Regions from separate parts of the Phreatobacter sp. GW821-FHT04C01 genome, predicted to be linked through region 2. Evidence: predicted binding sites of a transcription regulator. Region 2 holds the regulator's gene; each other region holds the start of a gene.

Region 1 (3,274 bases), on a different contig from region 2:
TCCGACACCGCCACGCCGTCCTTGGGATAGATCAGCCAAAGCGGTTCGCCGCCGCGCGCGACCAGGGCCTCGTTGGTCTCCTTCAGGACGGCCTCGTAGTTCCACATGGCGTCGTAGTGGACGCCGCGCTGGTCCTGGTCGAGGAAGAGCTCGCCGAGCCAGCCGCTCGATCCGGAGGTGCGCTCGACCCCGCGCAACAGGGCCCGCGCCTTGCGCCTGACATCGGCGCTGGCGAGCGCCGCTTCCGTCAGCACGTCGCCCCGGCCGACCGCCGTCGTCAGCATGGCGAGATAGGCGCCGGCGCCGGAATTGGACTGGGTCGCCGAGGACATCAGGAATTTGAGCTCGCCGCGTTCCACCGCGGCGATGATATCGGCGGTCGTCACGTCGCGCGTCGTCCAGCCGAGCGCCTGGGCCTTCGCGCGGCGAATGCCGAGCACCACCGGGCTCTGCGAGATCGAGGTGAGGTGCTTGACCCGGCGGCCCTCGTCGAACAGGTCGATCCAGATCGAGGCGGCGGGCCAGACGATGTCGGCGGCAGGCGCGGTCGCCGTCGCGCGCAGGCCGAAACCGATGTCGAGCGAGCCCTGATAGGTGAAGCTGCACCGGGCACCACGTGCGGTACAGAATTCCCGCACCAGCGGCTCCAGCGCCTTGTTCTCCGAACCCGCGAGAATGGCGATCTCGGGTCCCGGCCGGGAGCAGGACGCCAGGCCGAGGCCGAGCGCCAGGGTCGCGGCGGCGACGGCGGAGAAGCGTGCGGTCCACCGTCCGATTGTCGTCGAGCCCGTTCGCGCCGATCCGGTGGTCACGCCGCGGGGCTCGTCAGAGCGGTCTTCAATTCGCTGGTCAGCTCAGCCATGCGGGTCTCGGCCTCGGCACGCTTCTGGCGCCCTTCGCGTTGCACCGCCAGCACGCCGGCGACCGTCTCGATCAGGTCGCGATTGGTCTTTTCCAGGGTGGCGATGTCGATGATGCCGCGCTGAGCCTGCTTTTCGATCTCGATGGCCTGGTGGCGCATCATGTCGGAGGCCTGGCGCATCATCTCGTTGGTGGCGTCGGTCACGGTCTTCTGCAGGTCGAGCGCCGCCGACTGGCGGGTCAGCCCGAGCAGCAGCACCATTTTCTGCTTCCAGACGGGAATGGTCAGCTGGGTGGTCGCCTGCAGGCTCTCGATCAGGGTTTCGTCGCCGGCCTGCACGATACGGATCTGCGGCAATTGCTGAATGCCGATCTGCCGCGCCTGGCGCAAATAGAAGACGCGCTTTTCCAGCCGGTCGAGCGCCTGCAGCGCGTCCTGGTAGTCCTGCGCCGCCATCAGGCCGTCGCCGCCGGCGCGCTGGCCGTCGGCCATGGCCTTCAGCTCGGGCAGGCGGCCATTGCGGAACTCGCGCGCGAAATCGTCACCGGCGGCGATATGGGCCTCGAGCACCTGGATCGAGCGCCGGGTCTCGTCATGCAGGTCATCCAGCAGCGAGATGTCGCGCCTGAGGATGTCCTTGTGCTTGTCGAGTTCGATATTGACGCCCTCGATCTGGCCGGCGACGTCCTCGAACCGGCCGATGAAGCGGCGCAGGCGGCTTTCCGCCGTGGAGAACAGCTTCTCGAAGAACCCGGCCTTCTGGACCTCGGCGGGGTCGAGGCCGCGCGCCTTTTCGATGACGTCGAGCAGCAGCTTGCCGGCGTCGCCCATGTCCTTGTTGCGGGTCTGGCTCAGCACGCGGTCGGCGAAGGCGACGACGTCGCGCTGCGACTTGTCGCCGAAACCCGCCACCAGGGCGCGATCGCCGAGATCGATGGTCCGCTTGATCTGAGCCACCTGATCGGGGTCGGCCACGACGACCGGCAGGTTGTCCACCTTCGTCGCAGTGATCTCGGTCATGCCTGCTCTCCCTCGCCGACGGCTCGACGGCGCGCGAGAGATTTACGACGGCTTCATGACAGTTGCGTGATGGCGCCGTGCCGCGGCGTCTATCGGTGGTTGTGCGCCGGCACGTGGCCGGCGCGGTTCTTGTCGCGCCCTGAGCGAGGCCCGCCTCAGGCCCACTCGCCCTTGCGGAACACCGGCACGCGCCGGCCGTCGGCATGGACGCCGTCGATATCGATCTCGCCCGAGCCAATCATCCAGTCGATATGGATCAGGCTCTTGTTGCCGCCCTGGGCGGCGATCTGCTCGGGGCTCAGGCTGGCGCCGTCGACGAAACATTTCGAATAGCACTGGCCGAGCGCGATGTGGCAGGCGGCGTTCTCGTCGAACAGCGTGTTGAAGAACAGGAGCCCGCTCTTCGAGATCGGCGAGGAATGCGGCACCAGCGCCACCTCGCCGAGGCGGCGGGCGCCTTCGTCGGTGTCCAGCACCTTGTTCAGCACCTCTTCGCCGCGCGCCGCCCTGGCCTCGACGATGCGGCCGGCCTCGAAGCGCACGGTGATCTCGTCAATCAGCGTGCCCTGGTAGGACAGGGGCTTGGTGCTCGAGACATGGCCGTCGACCCGCCGGGCATGCGGCGTGGTGAAAACCTCTTCGGTCGGGATGTTGGGGTTGCAGGTGACGCCGTTCTTGGCGGTCGAGGCGCCGCCCTGCCATGCGTGGCCGTCGGCGAGGCCGACGGTCAGGTCGGTGCCCGGGCCGGTGAAATGCAGGGCATGGAAGCGCTGGTCGTTCAGCCATTGGGTGCGGCGGCGCAGGCCGGCATTGTGGGCGGTCCAGGCCGCCACGGGATCGTCGACGTCGACGCGCGAGGCCGAAAAGATCGCGTCCGCCAGCCTGGCGACGGCAACCTCTTCCGCCTCGCCGGGGAACACCTGGCCGGCCCAGGCGGCGCCCGGATAGGCGACGATGTTCCAGTTGACGTCGAAGCCGACGATCTTTTCCAGCGCCGGCTGATAGGCGAGCGAATTGGCCTTGTTGGCGCGCGCCACCTTGGCCGGGTCCTGGCCGGCCAGCAGCATGGGATTGTCGCCGACAATGGCGAGCCGGGCGGTGTTGCCCGCAAAGGCCTTGGCGGCGCCCTCGTAAAGCCAGCCGGGCGCGCGGTCGAAGCTCGCGTCGGTGCCGGACCGGTAGCGCGCCAGGGTGATCTCCTCGTCGGACAGGATGGGCGTGACCAGGCCGGCGCCGGCCTTGTAGGCATGGTCGGCGATCCGCCTGACCAGCGGCAGGGCCGCGACCGGCGCGGTCAGGAACAGGTCCTGTCCCGGCTGCAATTGCAGGCCGACCTTGACGGCCACCTCGGCCAGCCTGTCGAGCTTCACCGGGTCGATCGATGCGGAAAGG
Region 2 (3,274 bases):
ATGCTGGCCCAGGCCAATCGCATGGCCCGGCTGATCGACGATCTGCTCTCGCTGTCGCGGGTCGAGCTGAACGAACATGTCCGCCCGATGGCGCGGGTCGATCTGGTGCCGCTGCTCGGCCAGGTGCGTGACAGCCTTGGTCCCTATGCCCAGACACTTGGCGTCAGTGTCGGCGTCGCGGCCGCCGAGCCGGCGCTGGTGGTGCTGGGCGACCAGGACGAGCTGTTCCGGCTGTTCGAGAACCTAGTGCAGAATGCCATCAAATATGGCTCGGAAGGCAAGACCGTGGAGATCACGCTCCGGCGCGAGCCGCGCGGCAAGCGTCGCGACGAGGCGGTGGTCGCGGTCCGCGACCACGGCCCGGGCATTCCGCCGGAACATCTGCCGCGCCTGACCGAACGCTTCTACCGCGTCGACGTGGCGTCAAGCCGCGAAAAGGGCGGTACCGGCCTCGGCCTGGCGCTGGTCAAGCATATCGTCAAGCGCCACCGCGGCCGCCTGGCGATCGAAAGCGAGGGGCGGGACGGGGCGACCTTCACGGTCCGGCTGGAAACCGCGGCGGCGGCCGAGCAGGCCGAGGCGCCGGCCGCCGGGGCACCGGCACGCAGCGGGTCGCCTGCGGCAGAATAGCCGAGTCGGCCGGCAAATGCTTGTCGGCGGTCCTGTCGCATCTCATCTAAGCAATTGAAGCCTTGCGTGATTCACCGTCATTGATGTGTCACGTCGCAAGCATAGAACCGTCGTCATATCAGGGTAGGGAAAAGCCCCCTTTTCCCTGCCCACCAGGAGACCCGCATGACCGAGCACATCGTCAGCGCATTCGAGAACGAGCTGAAAGGGTTGGCGCAACGCGTCGCCGAAATGGGCGGGCTGACCGAAAAGCAGATCGTCGGCGCCATCGACGCACTGATCCGCGGCGATGTCGCGCTGGCCTCGACGGTGCGCGCCGCGGACCCGACCATCGATGCGATGCAGCGCGAGATCGAGGAGGTCGGCATCCTGGTCATCGCCCGGCGCCAGCCGATGGCGATCGACCTGCGCGAGATCGTCGGCGCCTTGCGCATCGCGGCCGACCTGGAGCGGATCGCCGATCTCGCCAAGAACATCGCCAAGCGGGTCATCGCCATCAACGGCTCGATGCCGCTGCCCAAGGTGACCGGCGGCTTCGATGCTATGGCGCGCCTGGCGCTCGAGCGCATCAAGGAGGTGCTCGACGCCTTCGCGCAGCGCGACGTGGCTGCCGCCCTCGACGTCTGGAAGTCGGATGGCGACATCGACGCCCTCTACAATTCGCTGTTCCGCGAGCTCCTGACCTACATGCTCGAGGATCCGCGCAATATCGGCGCCTGCACGCATCTGCTGTTCTGCGCCAAGAACCTGGAGCGCATCGGCGATCACGCCACCAATATCGCCGAGACGATCTACTACGTGGTCAATGGCACGACGCTCGCCGAAGAGCGGCCGAAGCTCGACACCACATCGATCGTGACGACGGCCAGTTAATCGCGAAGGATAATCTCATGACCGCACGCATCATGGTGGTCGAGGACGAGGAACCGATCACCGTTCTCCTCCGCTACAATCTCGAAGCCGAAGGCTACCGCGTCGAAACGGTGATGCGCGGCGACGAGGCCGAGGTGCGGCTGCGTGAGGCGGTCCCCGATCTGATGCTGCTCGACTGGATGCTGCCGGGGCTGTCGGGCATCGAGCTTTGCCGGCGCATCCGGCTGCGCGCCGAAACCGAGCGGCTGCCGGTGATCATGCTCACCGCCCGCGGCGAGGAAGGCGAGCGGGTGCGTGGGCTCGCCACCGGCGCCGACGACTATGTGGTGAAGCCGTTCTCCGTCCCCGAGCTGCTGGCGCGAATCCGGGCGCTGCTGCGCCGGGCGAAGCCCGAGCACCTGTCGAGCCTCTTGAAGTCGGGCGATATCGAGCTCGATCGCGAGACGCGCCGGGTCCATCGCTCCGGCCGCGAGATCACGCTCGGGCCGACCGAGTTCCGGCTGCTCGAATTCCTGATGCAGTCGCCGGGCCGTGTCTATACCCGCGAGCAATTGCTCGACGGCGTCTGGGGCCGTGACGTCTATATCGACGAGCGCACGGTCGACGTTCATATCGGCCGCCTGCGCAAGGCGGTGAAGCGTGGGCGCGAGGCCGACCCGATCCGCACCGTGCGCGGTTCCGGTTATGCCTTCAACGAGCGTTTCGCCGGCGCGGCCTGAGGCTCTTGCCGGGCGGTCTTGGTCATCGCCCGGCCGCCCTTCCTTGCAGGATCATCCAAGCGCGTCGTTCAAACGATGCTGTGCTCGAACATCCTTGGCTCAAATCAGCTCAATTGTGCGATGAGCTTGCCGAGCACACGCTTGTAGTCGAGAAAATCGATGAAGATGCCGTGCGGCCCCGCATCCTTCGGTCGCGGCGCCGCGCAATGGCGGGCGATCTCCCGGCGGAAGGCGCTGGCCTTGTCGGGCGCGTCGCGACGGGCCGTCAGATAGGCCACAACCGCTCGCGCCTGCAGGTCGCGGCCGGGCCAGCCGATGCCGGCGCCTTCGATCATGCCGACGACGAACAGGTTGTTGTCGGCAGGCGGGAAAATGTTCAGATGCAGGTGCGGCGCCGGCGTCCGCCAGTTCAATTCAGCCGCGAGGGCCGCCTCGTCGAGAAACGGGAAGGTGATGCGGTAGCCGGTGGCCAGCAGTACGAGATCGACCTCGTCGGCCCGGCCATCTGTGAAGATGACGCGGTTGCCGTCGAGCTCCTCGATCGGCGGGCGGACCTGGATGTCGCCCTGGCCGAGATGCTGCAGCACCAGCGAATTGACCACCGGGGTGCGGTCATAGAGCCGGTGCATCGGGCGCGGCAGTCCGAAGTTTTCGGGCGCGCCGACGACGAAGCGCAGCACCGCCTCGTGCAGGATCGAGCGCAGCCGGCGCGGCAGCGCGAATTTCGCCTTGTGACTGGCTTCGTCGGCAGGCCTGCCGCGCAGGAATTTCGGGGTGAAGTGATTGCCCGAGCGGACCGACCACAACACTTTGGTGGCCCGGTGCACCGCGTCGACCGCGATATCGCAGCCGGTATTGCCCATGCCGACGATCAGCACCCGCTTGCCGTCGAAAATGGCGGCGTTCTTGTAGGTTTTCGAATGCATCAACTCGCCGGAAAAGCTGCCGGGGATCTGCGGCAGTTCCGGATCGGTCAGATGGCCGTTGGCGATCACCACGCCCTCGTAATCGCGGCTGCTCGCATCGTCGAAGGTCGCCTGCCAGCCATCCGC
Region 3 (3,274 bases), on a different contig from region 2:
CGATGCTCGATCTCGTCGGCAGCGACGGCGAGGCGATGGAAGTGGTTGAGGCCCGGGTGTCGGGCATCCGCAAGACCTGAGGCGCGTGTTCCGGGTGGCCGGCGCCACACGGCCGGCCAACGCTCATCGCGACGGGCCGGCGGCGACGGGATCACTCAACCGGAGCGGCACGGGCTCCGGCAAGCGATGCTGGCTCAGCACCAGCGCCATGACCAGCACCACCGGCACCAGGCCGGCGAGCATGATCCAGATCCTGAGATGCAGCACACGCCGACGCCTCTGCATGATCCTCCCTTTCGACCAGGGCATTGGCGGACCGGCCGGCGCATGACCACGCATGACCGGAGCGCGACGACCCAGGCGGCGAAAGGCATCATTCCACGAACCGGCCATGGCTGGCCATCAGGGATTGCCCGGTCGGCACGCCGGCGTCGACGGCGCCCCCATGGTTGTCCGCTTGCCCGTCACCTCGCGCAGCTCCGGACCGGCTCAGGCGAGATAGTCATGCACGACTTCGCCGAGATCGAGCGTCAGGTCGGCGATGAGATGCACGCCGGACAGGATCTCCAGCACCGGCAGGTCGGCCACCGGCGCCAGGGCGTGCGGGCTGAGCTCCAGCGCCGCCGGGCCGCTCCAGGCGCCCTTGAGGTCGAGGTCGCGCAGGTAATAGCGAACCAGTTCGCAAACCCGCGGGCTGCCGTCGACATCCGGGATGATCTTGAGCAGGAAGCCCGGTTCCTGCAGCGCGTGCAGGGCCTTCTCATCGGGGATGCGCTGGTGCTTGTAGCCCATGGTGCCGGTGGCGATCCGCGCCGGCCCGAAATCGAGCGTGCCGACCAAGGTGTCGCCTTCGACCTTCAGGCTCGGCGCGGCGAGCTTCTTCGGAAAACCCCAGAGCTCGCGGCCGCCTGAGATCGGCGGATCGTCGTCCAGGAACATGGCGTGGACGTAGCCGCCGGTCTGGAAACCGCCCTGCCCGTCCGGCAGCCGGACCGGAATGACCTGGCCGGATTCGGTGTAGTCGCCGAAGCCGGTGGAGTCGGGCATGCGAATGAATTCGTATTTGACGATCGGCTCGACGATCTCGAGCGGCTCGGGAACCACCCGCTCCAGCGCCTCGCGTGTCGTCCGGTAGGTGATGATCAGGAATTCGCGGTTGACGAAGCGATAGGGCCCGGGCGGAAAAGACGGATTTTCCAGGGGCATCGCATAGGCCTTGCTGAGGATGTCGGCGGGTTCCATCGAAACGGTCCTTGGTGCGGCGTCGGCGCGCGGATAAGGTGAAGCAGCGGGTCTGCGGCTCAGGCGAGATAGTCGTGAACGACCTTGCCGAGATCGAGCGTGTAGTCGGCGATCATGTGCAGCCCGGTGACGGGACCGGCGATCGCCAGGTCGCCAAGCGGCGCCAGCGCATGGGGATGCAGCTCCAGCGCCGCCGGACCGGTCCAGGCGCCCTTCAGGGTCACGCCGCTCTTGGTGACCCGGACCAGTTCGCAGATGCGCGGACTGCCGTCGACATGGGGAATGATCTTCAGCAGGAAGGTCGGCTCGACGAAACCCGTTTCGGTCGCCGCGGCATCGGCCCGCTGATGCTTGTAGCCCATGGTGCCGGTGGCGACCCGGATGCGACCGAAATCGAGCGTGCCGACCAGCGTGTCGCGCTCGACCGCCAGCTTCGGGCCGGCGAGTTTCTGCGGAAAGCCCCAGAGTTCACGCCCGCCCGATATCGGCGGGTGGGTGTCGAGGAACATGAAGCGGATATAGCTGCCCGTCTCGCCGCCGAAAGTCACCGGGATCACCTGGGCCGCGCCGCTATAGGCGCCAAAGCCGGTCGAGTCGGGCATGCGGACGAATTCGATGCGGACCGTGGCGTCGGCCACTTCGAGCGGCTTCGGCACGACACGCCGGAGCGCGGCAGGATCGCAGGGATAGCAGACCGTCAGATATTCCCGGTCGACGAAGCGATAGGGTCCGGGCGGGTAAGACGGCCTGTGCAAGGGCATGGCGAATGCGGCTGCTCTGACGTCCTGGGCTTTCATCGGGTCACCTTGCACCTTGATTTCGGGCCGGCACGCTTGGCCGTCCCCGCGGAACACACCTGATCGCGCTGATCTAGGATGGCGGCCACGACAGGCGGATGTCAGGCCTTTCCCACCATGCGAGCGTCGCGCGGGGCGCGATCGCCCCCGTCACAAGACGGATAGCTCGCGCCGGGAAAGATCGAATAGCTTGGCTGGCCGGCCGATGAGCTTTCAAGACGAGCATGGCGACAGCAAAATCGGCCGAGCGAGCGCCGTCCAAACAATAATCCGCGATGCGGAACCTCCGGGGAGAACCGTCATGGGCCTTGTTGATCCCACGGCATCGGGCGCAGGCGCCGTACGGGCGCCGAACGGATGGCCGCCCCGCGGCCCGATCGCCGCCGGCTAGCGCGATGGACATCACCCCGACCGAGGAACAGCGCCTGCTGCGCGACAGCGTCGAGCGCTTCGTCGCCGATACCTATTCGGCGGATCTCAGGCGCCGCAACGCCGCCGAGCCGCTCGGCTTCAGCGCCGAGACCTGGCGGCGCTTCGCCGATCTGGGCTGGCTCGCCTTGCCGATCGATGCGGCCTATGGCGGTCTCGGCGGCGGTACCGTCGAGACCGGCATTCTGATGGAGGCCTTTGGCCGCGGGCTGGTCAGCGAACCCTATCTGGCGACGGTCGTCATCGGTGCCGGTCTGGTCGCCTCCTGCGGGAGCGAGCGGCAAAAGCAAGCCATTCTGCCGCGGGTCGCCGAAGGCAAGCTGCATCTCGCCTTCGCCCATTCGGAACGCGCCGCGCGTTTCGACCTGGCCGCGGTCGACACCCTGGCGCGACGAACGCCCGAGGGCTGGCGCCTCGATGGCCACAAGGTCGCCGTGCTCGACGGCCGCGCGGCCGGCCAGATCATCGTCTCGGCGCGCATCGCCGAAGACGGCGATCCTGCGCTGGCGCTGTTCCTGGTCCCGCCCGATGCGGCCGGCCTGACCATGCGCGACTATCCGCGGCTCGGCGGGGGCGGCGCCTGCACGATCGCGCTCGCCGGCGTCGATCTGCCAGCCGAGGCCCGCCTCGGCGATGGCGACGGCCTCGCGGCGATCGAAGCCGTGGTCGATCGCGCCCTCGGAGCGCTCGGCGCCGAGGCCGTCGGCATGATGCAGGCCGTGCTCGACCGGACGCTCGACTATGCCCGGACGCGCCAGCAGTTCGGCAAGCCGCTCGCCGCCAACCAGGTCGTGCGCCATCGGCTC

What was found. The regulator PhoB, encoded in region 2, activates phosphate uptake and scavenging genes when phosphate is short. The targets are predictions, from matches to a motif close to TGTCATNNANCTGTCAT.
Positions count from the first base shown of each region.
Region 1: the regulator PhoB is predicted to act here: its motif matches at 1,927-1,943, upstream of AC07WJ_RS28600 (toxic anion resistance protein).
Region 3: the regulator PhoB is predicted to act here: its motif matches at 2,127-2,143, upstream of AC07WJ_RS24985 (acetoacetate decarboxylase).

Region 1 is NZ_JBWKTP010000009.1:219,803-223,076, reverse strand. Features, by position in the region: gene AC07WJ_RS28605 (substrate-binding domain-containing protein) at 1-812, opposite strand, end outside; gene AC07WJ_RS28600 (toxic anion resistance protein) at 809-1,882, opposite strand; gene AC07WJ_RS28595 (aminopeptidase) at 2,038-3,274, opposite strand, start outside.
Region 2 is NZ_JBWKTP010000002.1:326,411-329,684, forward strand. Features, by position in the region: gene AC07WJ_RS08465 (ATP-binding protein) at 1-630, shown strand, start outside; gene phoU (phosphate signaling complex protein PhoU) at 796-1,503, shown strand; gene phoB (phosphate regulon transcriptional regulator PhoB) at 1,521-2,222, shown strand; gene AC07WJ_RS08480 (flavin-containing monooxygenase) at 2,327-3,274, opposite strand, start outside.
Region 3 is NZ_JBWKTP010000007.1:206,033-209,306, reverse strand. Features, by position in the region: gene AC07WJ_RS25000 (hypothetical protein) at 1-80, shown strand, start outside; gene AC07WJ_RS24995 (hypothetical protein) at 124-285, opposite strand; gene AC07WJ_RS24990 (acetoacetate decarboxylase) at 490-1,242, opposite strand; gene AC07WJ_RS24985 (acetoacetate decarboxylase) at 1,302-2,039, opposite strand; gene AC07WJ_RS24980 (acyl-CoA dehydrogenase family protein) at 2,435-3,274, shown strand, end outside.